DNA from 3 places in the Paenibacillus sp. FSL P4-0127 genome. Region 3 is predicted to be linked to each of the others. Evidence: riboswitches for the same ligand, from Rfam matches in the RefSeq annotation. Region 3 holds a riboswitch; each other region holds the start of a gene.
What was found. Region 3 has a riboswitch for glycine ahead of gcvT (glycine cleavage system aminomethyltransferase GcvT). Riboswitches for the same ligand answer to the same signal wherever they lie in the genome.
Positions count from the first base shown of each region.

Region 1: it holds a riboswitch for glycine, as region 3 does, so the genes downstream of both, NYE74_RS04165 (amino acid permease) here and gcvT (glycine cleavage system aminomethyltransferase GcvT) in region 3, are expected to answer to the same signal.
Region 2: it holds a riboswitch for glycine, as region 3 does, so the genes downstream of both, sdaAB (L-serine ammonia-lyase, iron-sulfur-dependent subunit beta) here and gcvT (glycine cleavage system aminomethyltransferase GcvT) in region 3, are expected to answer to the same signal.

Region 1 covers NZ_JBBOWY010000001.1:947,561-950,838, forward strand. The annotation lists gene NYE74_RS04160 (helix-turn-helix domain-containing protein) at 1-873, opposite strand, end outside; glycine riboswitch at 1,158-1,237, shown strand; gene NYE74_RS04165 (amino acid permease) at 1,380-2,735, shown strand; gene hprK (HPr(Ser) kinase/phosphatase) at 2,778-3,278, shown strand, end outside.
Region 2 covers NZ_JBBOWY010000002.1:912,422-915,699, reverse strand. The annotation lists gene sdaAA (L-serine ammonia-lyase, iron-sulfur-dependent, subunit alpha) at 402-1,283, opposite strand; gene sdaAB (L-serine ammonia-lyase, iron-sulfur-dependent subunit beta) at 1,318-1,983, opposite strand; glycine riboswitch at 2,284-2,389, opposite strand; gene NYE74_RS30440 (S8 family serine peptidase) at 3,000-3,278, shown strand, end outside.
Region 3 covers NZ_JBBOWY010000001.1:4,938,037-4,941,314, reverse strand. The annotation lists gene gcvPA (aminomethyl-transferring glycine dehydrogenase subunit GcvPA) at 1-738, opposite strand, end outside; gene gcvT (glycine cleavage system aminomethyltransferase GcvT) at 757-1,896, opposite strand; glycine riboswitch at 2,008-2,137, opposite strand; glycine riboswitch at 2,141-2,245, opposite strand; gene gcvH (glycine cleavage system protein GcvH) at 2,444-2,839, shown strand; gene mtnB (methylthioribulose 1-phosphate dehydratase) at 2,948-3,278, opposite strand, start outside.

The DNA.
Region 1 (3,278 bases), 4.0 Mb from region 3:
TTCCAATGAATCTGTATATTTGGGATTGGGCTGCAGTTCGTAACCTTTGGAATAATACTTAACGGCTTCATCGTATCTGCATAGCTTCGCCATACAGTCTCCTCTGGAGGACCATGCCTGCCAATCATGAGGATACAGTTCGGTCATCTGCTCCCAGAGAACGAATGCCTGAGAAAGGTTGCCTTCTTCTTTGTATATCAGGCCCCCATATAATTGATATAAATAACCTGGATGGGTTTCGTTTAATTTTTCCAGAATTCCCCTGGCTTCAGCGCATCTGCCATCTGCAAGCAAGTAGTTCATAAGCCATACATAAGCCGGCCAGTAATCCGGATGATTTGTCACAAAATCTATATAATACTCTATGAGTTTACGATGGTTGGAGAGGTTCCAGTCAAAAATAACTCCATTCTCCGCATCCCGTAAAGCGTTGTGATTTCTTTTGTTATCTGGAGCTAATATTAAAACATCCTTGGCGTAACGAGAAGCCAATTCACGATGCTCCTGTAAACGATGAATGTGCAGCTCGGCCAGCAATGTGAGGCATCGGGGCTTTTTTGCGTCATCATTAAGTTTTTCCTTAAGAAATTGTTCAGCATAGGTGAAATCATCTTTTGATATAAAATGTTCATGTCCAATCATGTTTTCAATCCGTTCAAAGTGGATATCATCGGTTAATGCAAACAGTTCATCGATGGTAACCCCTAAAATCGCAGATAACCTGGGAAGCAATTGGATATCGGGCATGGTTACATTGTTTTCCCACTTGGATACGGCTTGGGACGACATATTCAGTTTTGCCGCAAGTTCTTCCTGAGTCATTCCTTTTTGTAAACGGAGTGCTTTGATTTTTTTGCCTATTTCAATATTCATTGAGAACCTCCCGTTTTTACTATTTCGACTAGTCAATTGCATTGTAACTGTTTGTTAAATATGCCCTCAATGACCGCCCGGTTAAATGAATGAACCTATCCGTTACGTTTACCGTTACAGACAGCCCGAGGAAACACTGCCGTAATCAAACCTGGGCGAATGGGAATTATCTCGTTGACAAATTTTTTCACTGCGAGTAATATTGAAAAATATTTAAATGGGTTGTTACAATAAAAAAATTAAATAGTTGGCAAGCTATGACGGCTATGGATCGTACTATAGCAGGAGCAGCTTCTGGAGAGACCGCGGGACTCCGCGGCGCCGAAGGGTTCACAATCTCAGGCAAAAGGACAGAAGAGTACTGAATATCTATTTGTTATTTCGAAAATAATTAATAACAAGTCTATTTAGTTATTCTTATGACCAGGAGATTGGAGCGCATCCAGTCTCTTTTTTTATTGGGTTTAATCCATTGTTCAACTTTTCACGTTAAGGAGGAGTTTGGTTTGGCACAACAAGAATTAAAGAGGGATTTAGAAAATCGGCATGTTCAACTGATTGCCATTGGCGGCACCATTGGTACGGGATTGTTTCTCGGATCGGGCAAAGCCATTCAACTGGCGGGTCCGTCCATTATCTTTGCTTATTTCATCGTGGGGATCGCCATATTTTTTGTGATGAGGGCGCTGGGAGAACTCCTGTTGTCCAAAGCCGGATATCAATCTTTTACGGACATTGCCGAAGACTATCTTGGACCGCGGGCCGCGTTTGTAACCGGATGGACCTATTGGTTTTGCTGGATTATGACGGCTATGGCCGATGTGATCGCGGTTGGGGTGTATGTACAATATTGGTTTGATATCCCGCAATGGGTGCCTGAAATTATCTGCTTAGTTGTTTTATTAGGACTTAATCTGTTAACCGTAAAAAATTTTGGCGAATTGGAGTTTTGGTTTGCCCTAATTAAGGTAGTGACGATTCTCGCTTTAATTGCCATTGGGGTCGTCTTGCTGGTGATTGGATTTAAAACGGATGCGGGAATGGTTACGGTCAAAAATATTTGGGGACATGGCGGCATATTTCCAAACGGAGTTCCCGGGTTCTTGCTTTCCTTCCAAATGGTTGTGTTTGCCTTTGTTGGTGTGGAGTTGGTGGGGGTATCGGCCGCGGAAACATCCAACCCGGAAAAAAATATCCCTTCGGCGATTAATAAAATTCCGCTTAGAATTTTATTTTTCTACGTCGGCGCCATTATTGCCCTATTGTGCATCAATCCCTGGACGGAGCTAAGCCCGTCAGAAAGCCCTTTTGTTAAAACGTTTAGTTTAGTCGGGATTCCGATTGCCGCGGGAATTATTAACTTTGTCGTATTAACTTCAGCCGCTTCCGCTTGTAATAGCGGGATGTTTTCAACAAGCCGAATTTTATATAATTTAAGCAAGAATAACCAGGCTTCATCCCATTTTGCCAAGCTGAATAAAAACCATGTGCCCAGAAACGGGTTGTTGATCTCCACGCTTGTCTTGTCCGGGGGAGCTCTATTGAGCAAGCTTATTCCGGAGCAAGCGTTTGGCGTCGTCACCACCATTAGCGCCATTTGTTTTATTTGGGTCTGGGGTGTGGTTCTTGTTTGTCACATCAAGTATAAAAAGACACAGCCAGAGCTGCAGGCAAAATCGAAATTTAAAGCTCCGTTTACCCCCTTTGTTAATTATGCAGTTCTCACGTTGTTTGCTATAATTCTTATAATTATGCTGGTTGCCAAAGAGACACGCATGGCCTTATTATTGACGCCGCTGTGGTTTATTCTGCTGTTTGCTTTGTATTATTCGAATAGAAGAAAAGCGGGTAAATCATCATAAACAGTGTCATCATAAGAATTATTAATCATTGGGGAGAACAACATGAAGACGATCACGGTGCAAAGTCTTGCGAATATGTTTCATATGGAAGTGCTTGCCGGGGCGGGCCGTATGGACCGTGTGATTACCCGTCCGCGGGCGCACAGACCCGGGCTGGAGTTTGTGGGGTATTTTGATTTTTTTCCGATGGAACGGGTGCAAGTGCTTGGCCGTAAGGAAGTTAACTATCTATTGACATTATCCATTGAGGAACGCAAACTGCATATCGGCAACATCGTCAAATATCATCCGCCCTGCTTCATTGTGACGTCAGGACAGCAGGAGATCCCGTATCTGACCCTGTTCTGCGATCAGGAGGGGATTCCGCTGCTAAGGACGGAGGAGACGACAACGGAGTTTATCGCCAAGCTGGACAGCTATCTGGTCAAAGCGCTTGCCCCGGAGATATCGATCCATGGGGTATGCGTGAATGTATCGGGGATTGGCGTCCTGCTCCGCGGCAAATCCGGGATCGGCAAAAGCGAAACCGCCCACACGCTCATC
Region 2 (3,278 bases), on a different contig from region 3:
TTTGCAAAAAACCTTTAAAAAATTTTCCCGTTCCGTGTTGCGCGATTTTTTTATTACTCGTTTTCGCTTTTTATTGATTAATATTTGGTGATTTTATCGTGTTACTACTTTTTTGCGAGAGATAGGGAATATTCTTAATGTGCCGCTATTTTGAAGGCTTGAAGATCAATTGTTGGCTGTAGCCGGCTGTTAGCGCCGACTCTGCCGGTGAACATCACGCTGCCGGACAATAAAGAGACTGAATAACGTTATTCAACTTGACAAAAACCAGGCCCCTGGCGGCGCCTGGTTTTTGTCATACGTTTAGCTGCGAAAGCGCCTCAAAGGCTAGTCTTCCCGTAACGAACATCTCAACCAAAAAAGTCCCGGCCCTATCGTACAAAGGGCGGGACTCTGCTTGCTTATTTTTTCCGGTTTCGCAGCTCTTTCATGATTTTGCGGCCGGTCGGCGTTTGGGCCAGGCCGCCCTGGGCCGTTTCCCGATGCCGGCTGGGCATCGCGGAGCCGACCTCCAGCATGACGTCGATGACTTCGTCGGACGGAATCGCGCTGCGCACGCCGGCAAGCGCCATATCCGCGGCCGCCAGCGCATTGACCGCCCCGAAGCCGTTGCGGACGATGCAGGGGATTTCAACCAGACCGCCGACCGGATCGCAGATCAGGCCCAGCGTATTTTTCAGCGCCAGACCGACGGCGTGCACCGCCTGCTCCGGCGTTCCCCCGCGCAGCTCGACCATCGCGCCCGCCGCCATGCCGATCGCCGAGCCGATTTCCGCTTGGCATCCGCCTTCCGCGCCGGAGATAAACGAGTTGTTGGCGATGACGTACCCGATCGCCCCGGCGCAGAACAAACCTCGCACCAGATGCTCATCCTCCCAGCCAAAACGTTCCTGCGCGCTGACGAACACCCCCGGGATGATACCGCAGGAGCCGGCCGTCGGAGTGGCCACGATCCGCCCCATCGAGGCGTTGACCTCGGAGACCGCCAAAGCGTAAGCCATGGCCTGACAGGCGATGTCCCCCGCGGCGGGCTCCCCGCTGCCGCGGTATTCGTTCACCCTTTTGGCATCGCCGCCCGTCAGCCCGCTCGTCGAGGTAATTTCCTCCGTCAATCCTCGGCGTACCGCTTCCTTCATAATTTGATAATACTCGGCCATCGCCGCCATGATTTCCGCTTCGCTCTGGCCGCTTTCCGCCGCCTGATCCTGCAGCATCACCTGCGAAATCGTCAGGGCCTCCTTATCGCACAAAGCGACGAGCTCCCGCAAATTCCGAAAACGCATGTTTATCTACCCCTTCACTTTGATGTCAAACGCTTTACGTTAAATCGATGTAAGCCGTCCGGCTCACGTGCGGAAGCTTTTCGACCGCTTCGATGAGCGCGCCCGGAATCGCCCCATCCGCCTCGACGACGGTCAAGGCTTCTTCGGTCCTGCCCTTCCGGTCGGTTATGATATAGCCGATGTTCACGTCCGCCCGGCTGAACAGCGCCGTGATGCCGGCCAACATGCCCTGGCGGTCGGCATGCTCGATCACAAGCGTCGGCAGCTCGCCCGAACACTTGACCTCAAACCCGTTGATGCCCTGGATCGCAATGTTCCCGCCGCCGATCGACGCGCCCGTCACCTCGACCTTGCGGTTTTCGCCGGCCAGTGCGATTTTTACCGTATTGGGATGGACCCCCGGCTGAACGCCGGTCGTAAAGTCAAGCTTTATCCCCGTTTCTTCCGCGATTTGCAGCGACTCCCGGATGCGCTCGTCATCCGTGCGATAATCCAATATCCCGCCGGCAACGGCCAGATCCGTGCCATGCCCCTGATACGTTTCCGCAAACGATCCGTAGAAGCAGATATGCGCTTCGGCGGGCGCCTCTCCCAACAGCTGCCGCGCAAAACGCCCGATCCGTACCGCCCCCGCGGTATGGGAACTGGACGGTCCAATCATCGCCGGACCAATAATCGAAAATACATTTTTAAACCGCATGGTCATCTTCCCCGTTCCCCAATATCTTTGTTTTCACCATTTCGCAAAAATCTTACTTTCAGCTTTCCCTATTAGTGCGTGTTCAAAAAGGTCGGTTTTCAGCACCGAAGCGAAGGCTTGGGCCAGGCTGAATTCAAGATTCGATGCCTATGTAGGAAAAATACCCGATGCCCTCCAAGCGCCAAAAAGGACAGAAAAAAGGCTTGCAGCCTTTTCTCTGTCCCCGTTACCTGAGAGTTTGATGCTTCCGTTGGCCGGAACCACGTACCCCTTGGGTGGCTTTCGCTCTCTCCAGAGTCGCGTCAGGCCATGGTCCTTGTACCTGAGAGATTCAAAGCCGCCCCGCATGGCCGGCTATTTGCTCCTTCGGTGCCGCCTCCAAAGCGGACTCTCCCATGACCCTCATTCGCGCGATATCATTTTGTAATTAATGTAAAACGAAAAGCACCATATGTCAATATAGCTAACATACAAATTCAGCTAGATGCCAAATAATATAGTAAAATATTCCTATTTTTCTATGAGTATATGTATATTTTCATAAAATTCTACTTGTGCATTTTCATTTTCATAGATATACTATTTTCAAAACAAGCCAGTATTTACCTATTTTTATTTTTTATTGAAAATAACCTACTTTTCCTATCGAATTTATAGATCAGCCAACCTCAACCCCATCGGTAGTTCAACGAAGGCTTGAATTTATCGCCGATACCTCACTGTTTTCCGCTTCACGTTTTGGTTATGTCCTAATCGGCTTGCCGTATAAACCGGGCCCGACCGCCAAGCGTTAGCTCCCCGCTGCCCGAAGCGGCTCGCTTTCTCAACTCAACGGCAACTAGTGTTAACTTTTCTCCCATGAAAGGAGGTGATGCTTGGAATTACGATAAATGTCCGTCTTTTTTTCGCAAGTCTCTCAGGTCGTCTCCGGTTTTAACTGACAGCCGGCAATTCTCCGGGCTGCCACAAGAGGATGTTCCGAAGGAACCATTAACCTAGAAGAGGGAGTGAAGAAGTTGATCCGATTCAAAAGATTCCGTAAAAATTTCTCACTCGGTATGTCGATCCTCCTTGTGCTTACTTTTGTTCCTGCGACCTATGCCGAAAACGCCGGCGCTGCGGCCAGCACCAGTTTAAAATCCAGCTCGCCGCAAATTGCCGAAGCCAAGATCGATGACAAGCTCACGACGCAGTTCAAGCAGGACGATTACGTAACTTATCTTGTCAAATTAAAAGAACAGACCGATACGGCCTCCGTTTCCAAGCTGGCCCTGCAAAAAGCCGCAACCCAAAAA
Region 3 (3,278 bases):
CGACAGCGGGTTGCAGCTGACGATCAAGAGGCCTCCGCGCGCATGAATCAGCTCGCCGATGGCGCGGATATCTTCGAGGGAACCGAAGAAATTCGGGTTTTGCACCAGCACGGCGGCGGTGTCTTCCGTGATGGCCGTCTCCAGCGCCTTACGGTCGGTAACGCCCGCATCCCAGCCGACCTCCGCGATTTCCAGATTCAGGCCGCGCGCGTAAGTCGCCAGCACCTCGCGGGCTTCGGGGTGAACGGTCCGGGCCACGACCAGCCGCTTGCGCCGGGTGGCGGCCGCGGCCAGCGAGCCGGCTTCAGCAAGTGCCGTCGCTCCGTCGTACATGCTGGCGTTGGCCACCTTGAGGCCGGTCAGCTCGCAGATGTAGGACTGGAACTCAAAGATCGCCTGCAGTTCGCCCTGGCTGATCTCCGGCTGGTACGGCGTATATGCGGTGTAAAATTCGGAGCGGGAAACGACATGTTGGATGACGGAAGGAATATGATGATCGTAAATGCCCGCGCCGAGGAAGCTGGCGTAACGGTCGGTGTCGGCATTGCGCGCGGCGAGCGCGGACATGTGCCGGGTTAAGGCGTATTCGTCGAGCCGCGGGGAAACCGGCAGCGCGCCTTTAAAACGGATCTCCTCGGGTATATCCTGAAACAGCGCTTCGAGCGAAGGGACGCCGATCGCTTCCAGCATTTCGGACCGGTCCTGTTCGGTCAGCGGCAAATAACGGTGTTTTATCATAAGTTTCTCGTACTCCTTTCACGGCTTGGCGGATGCGTTTCGGCGATAAAACGGCAGGGGGACGACTTTGGCTTTCAGCCGTTTGCCGCGGATTTCAACCTCGAGCACGGTGCCGGCCGCCGCGTGGGCGCCGGCGATCAGCGCCAGGCCGAGGTTTTTTTTGAGCGTCGGCGATTGCGTGCCCGTAGTTACTTCGCCGATGGGGTCCTCGGTGCCCGGCGCAAACACCGGATAATGCGCGCGCGGAATGCCCCGGTCGATCATCTCCAGACCGGCCAGCCGCCGCGGTACGCCTTCTTCATGCTGCCTGAGCAGCGCCTCCCGCCCAATAAACGGGCCGGAGTCCCACTTCACGAACCGGCCGAGGCCGGCTTCCAGCGGCGAAATGCTCGGCGACAGCTCCTGCCCGTAGAGGGGAAGGCCGGCTTCAAAGCGCAGCGTATCCCGGGCGCCGAGCCCCGCCGGCACGAGTCCGCGAGGCTCGGCGGCCCGCATCAGCGCGTCCCAAAGGACCGGGGCGTCTTCCGCGGCAACGTAAAGCTCGTACCCGTCCTCGCCGGTATAGCCGGTGCGCGAGAGCAGCGTTTTAATGCCGCAGACTCGGGCCGCGGGTTTAAACGTGAAGGGGCGTAAAACGCTGGGATCATACCCTTCGCACAGGGGAGAGAGGATGGAGGCGGCCAGCGGTCCCTGCAGCGCCAGCAGCGCCGTGGCCGCGGAAACGTTGCGCAGACTGACGCCTTCGGCGGGCAGATGCCGGCACAGCCATTCCCAATCCTTGGCGATGTTCGCGGCGTTGACGACAAGCATGTATTTGCCTTCGTCCCGTTTATACACCAGCAGATCATCGACGACGCCCCCGTCCGGATAACAGAGCAGGGTGTATTGGGCTTTTCCCGGCCCCAGCAGGCTCACGTCGTTCGTCGTCATCCGCTGCAAAAAACTTTCCGCTCCGGGACCCTCGGCGTAAAACTCGCCCATATGCGATACGTCGAACAAGCCGGCCCGCTCGCGCACGGCCTCGTGCTCCTTCTGAATGCCGCTGAACTGCACCGGCAGCTCCCAGCCGCCGAAATCGATGCAGCGCACGCCTTCATACCGGGAGTAACAAGAGTATAGCGGCGTTCGTTGCAATAGGGGTTCTACGGGTTCGGACATTTCATCACCTCGTTTGGCCGCGGTGGGCCGTATTTTACCTGCACACATCATGAAAAAATAAAAAGACAGGCCAAGAAATTCCGACCGGCAAACGAATCGGATATTCCCGGGCTCTGTCCTTTGTACCTGAGAGTTACCCTGCGGCAAAACACCGGTCATCTTGCGCTCCGGCATTTTTGAAAAAGCAGGTTTCCCCTTGGGTGATCCGCCTTCTGTCGATAAAGACGAATTCTCTCCAGAGACGCGTCCGGCAGAGGTCCTTTTGCCTGAGAGATTCACCGCTTCCGCAACGGCTTGCTCCTTCGGCGTTACAATTGCCTGGAATTGTAATCTCTCCCTCTGCCTTCAACCGCTGATTACATCTACATTAATACTCAAAACCGCGAAATATGTCAATAAACTTATCATGAAAATATAAAAAATATTTTATTTTTGTATTATGCAACGCTTTCATTTTTTGAATCTATAAATTATGTTAGTAATATTGACACTACAGCTAGGTTTGGAATAATCTGAACGAGAAAGATCCGGAAGAGGAGGAATACGCATGTCTGCCAATATTAGGGAAAATCTGTGGTATAGCGATGAACATGAATGGGTGCTGGATTTGGGGGACGGAACGGTAAAAATCGGCATTTCCGACGTGGCTCAGCATCGCTTGGGCGATATTGTATTTGTGGAGCTGCCGGACCTTGGAACGGAAGTGGAAGCGCAGGACGGCATCGGCACGATCGAATCGGTCAAAACGGTGGCGGATTTGTTTACGCCGGTCAGCGGAACGGTGCTGGAGATCAACGCGGAGCTGGAAGCGGCGCCCGAGCTGGTGAACGAGGAACCTTACGACGGGGGATGGATGGTGCGGATTCAGCTTCGGGAAGACCCCGCCGCCGCTTTTTCCAAGTTGATGGATGCCAAAGCTTATGCGGAGTTTCTTGAAAGATAAAGGGCCTGTTACAGCGTAAAATAATCTCGCGGCAGCGAGGAGGGCGCGGCTTGCTTGCCGCATGGTGTCTTAGCGCTTCGCTGGCCGCGAGTTTGTTTAATGCGTCATTTACGTTTGTTTGCGCGGAAGCAGGAGGGAGCGGTACAACGCTTCGAACATAAATTCGAAGGCCTCCAGACGGGATACGGCATCAAACGCGGTGGAGCCCCAGGCGTAGATGCCGTGGCCCCGCAGCAACAAGCCGGGAACCCGGGTGTCGAGCGCGGCGGGAATCCGCCTTTCCATTTCGGCGATGTCGGCGTAATTCGGTACGACCGGGATGCGTACAGCGGCGTCCTCCTCCCAGATGCCCAGCGCTTTGATCAGCTCGTTGCCCTGCAATTGAACGAATCCTTCGTCGCCGAAATATTCGCTGAGCACATTGTTAAACACGGTGTGC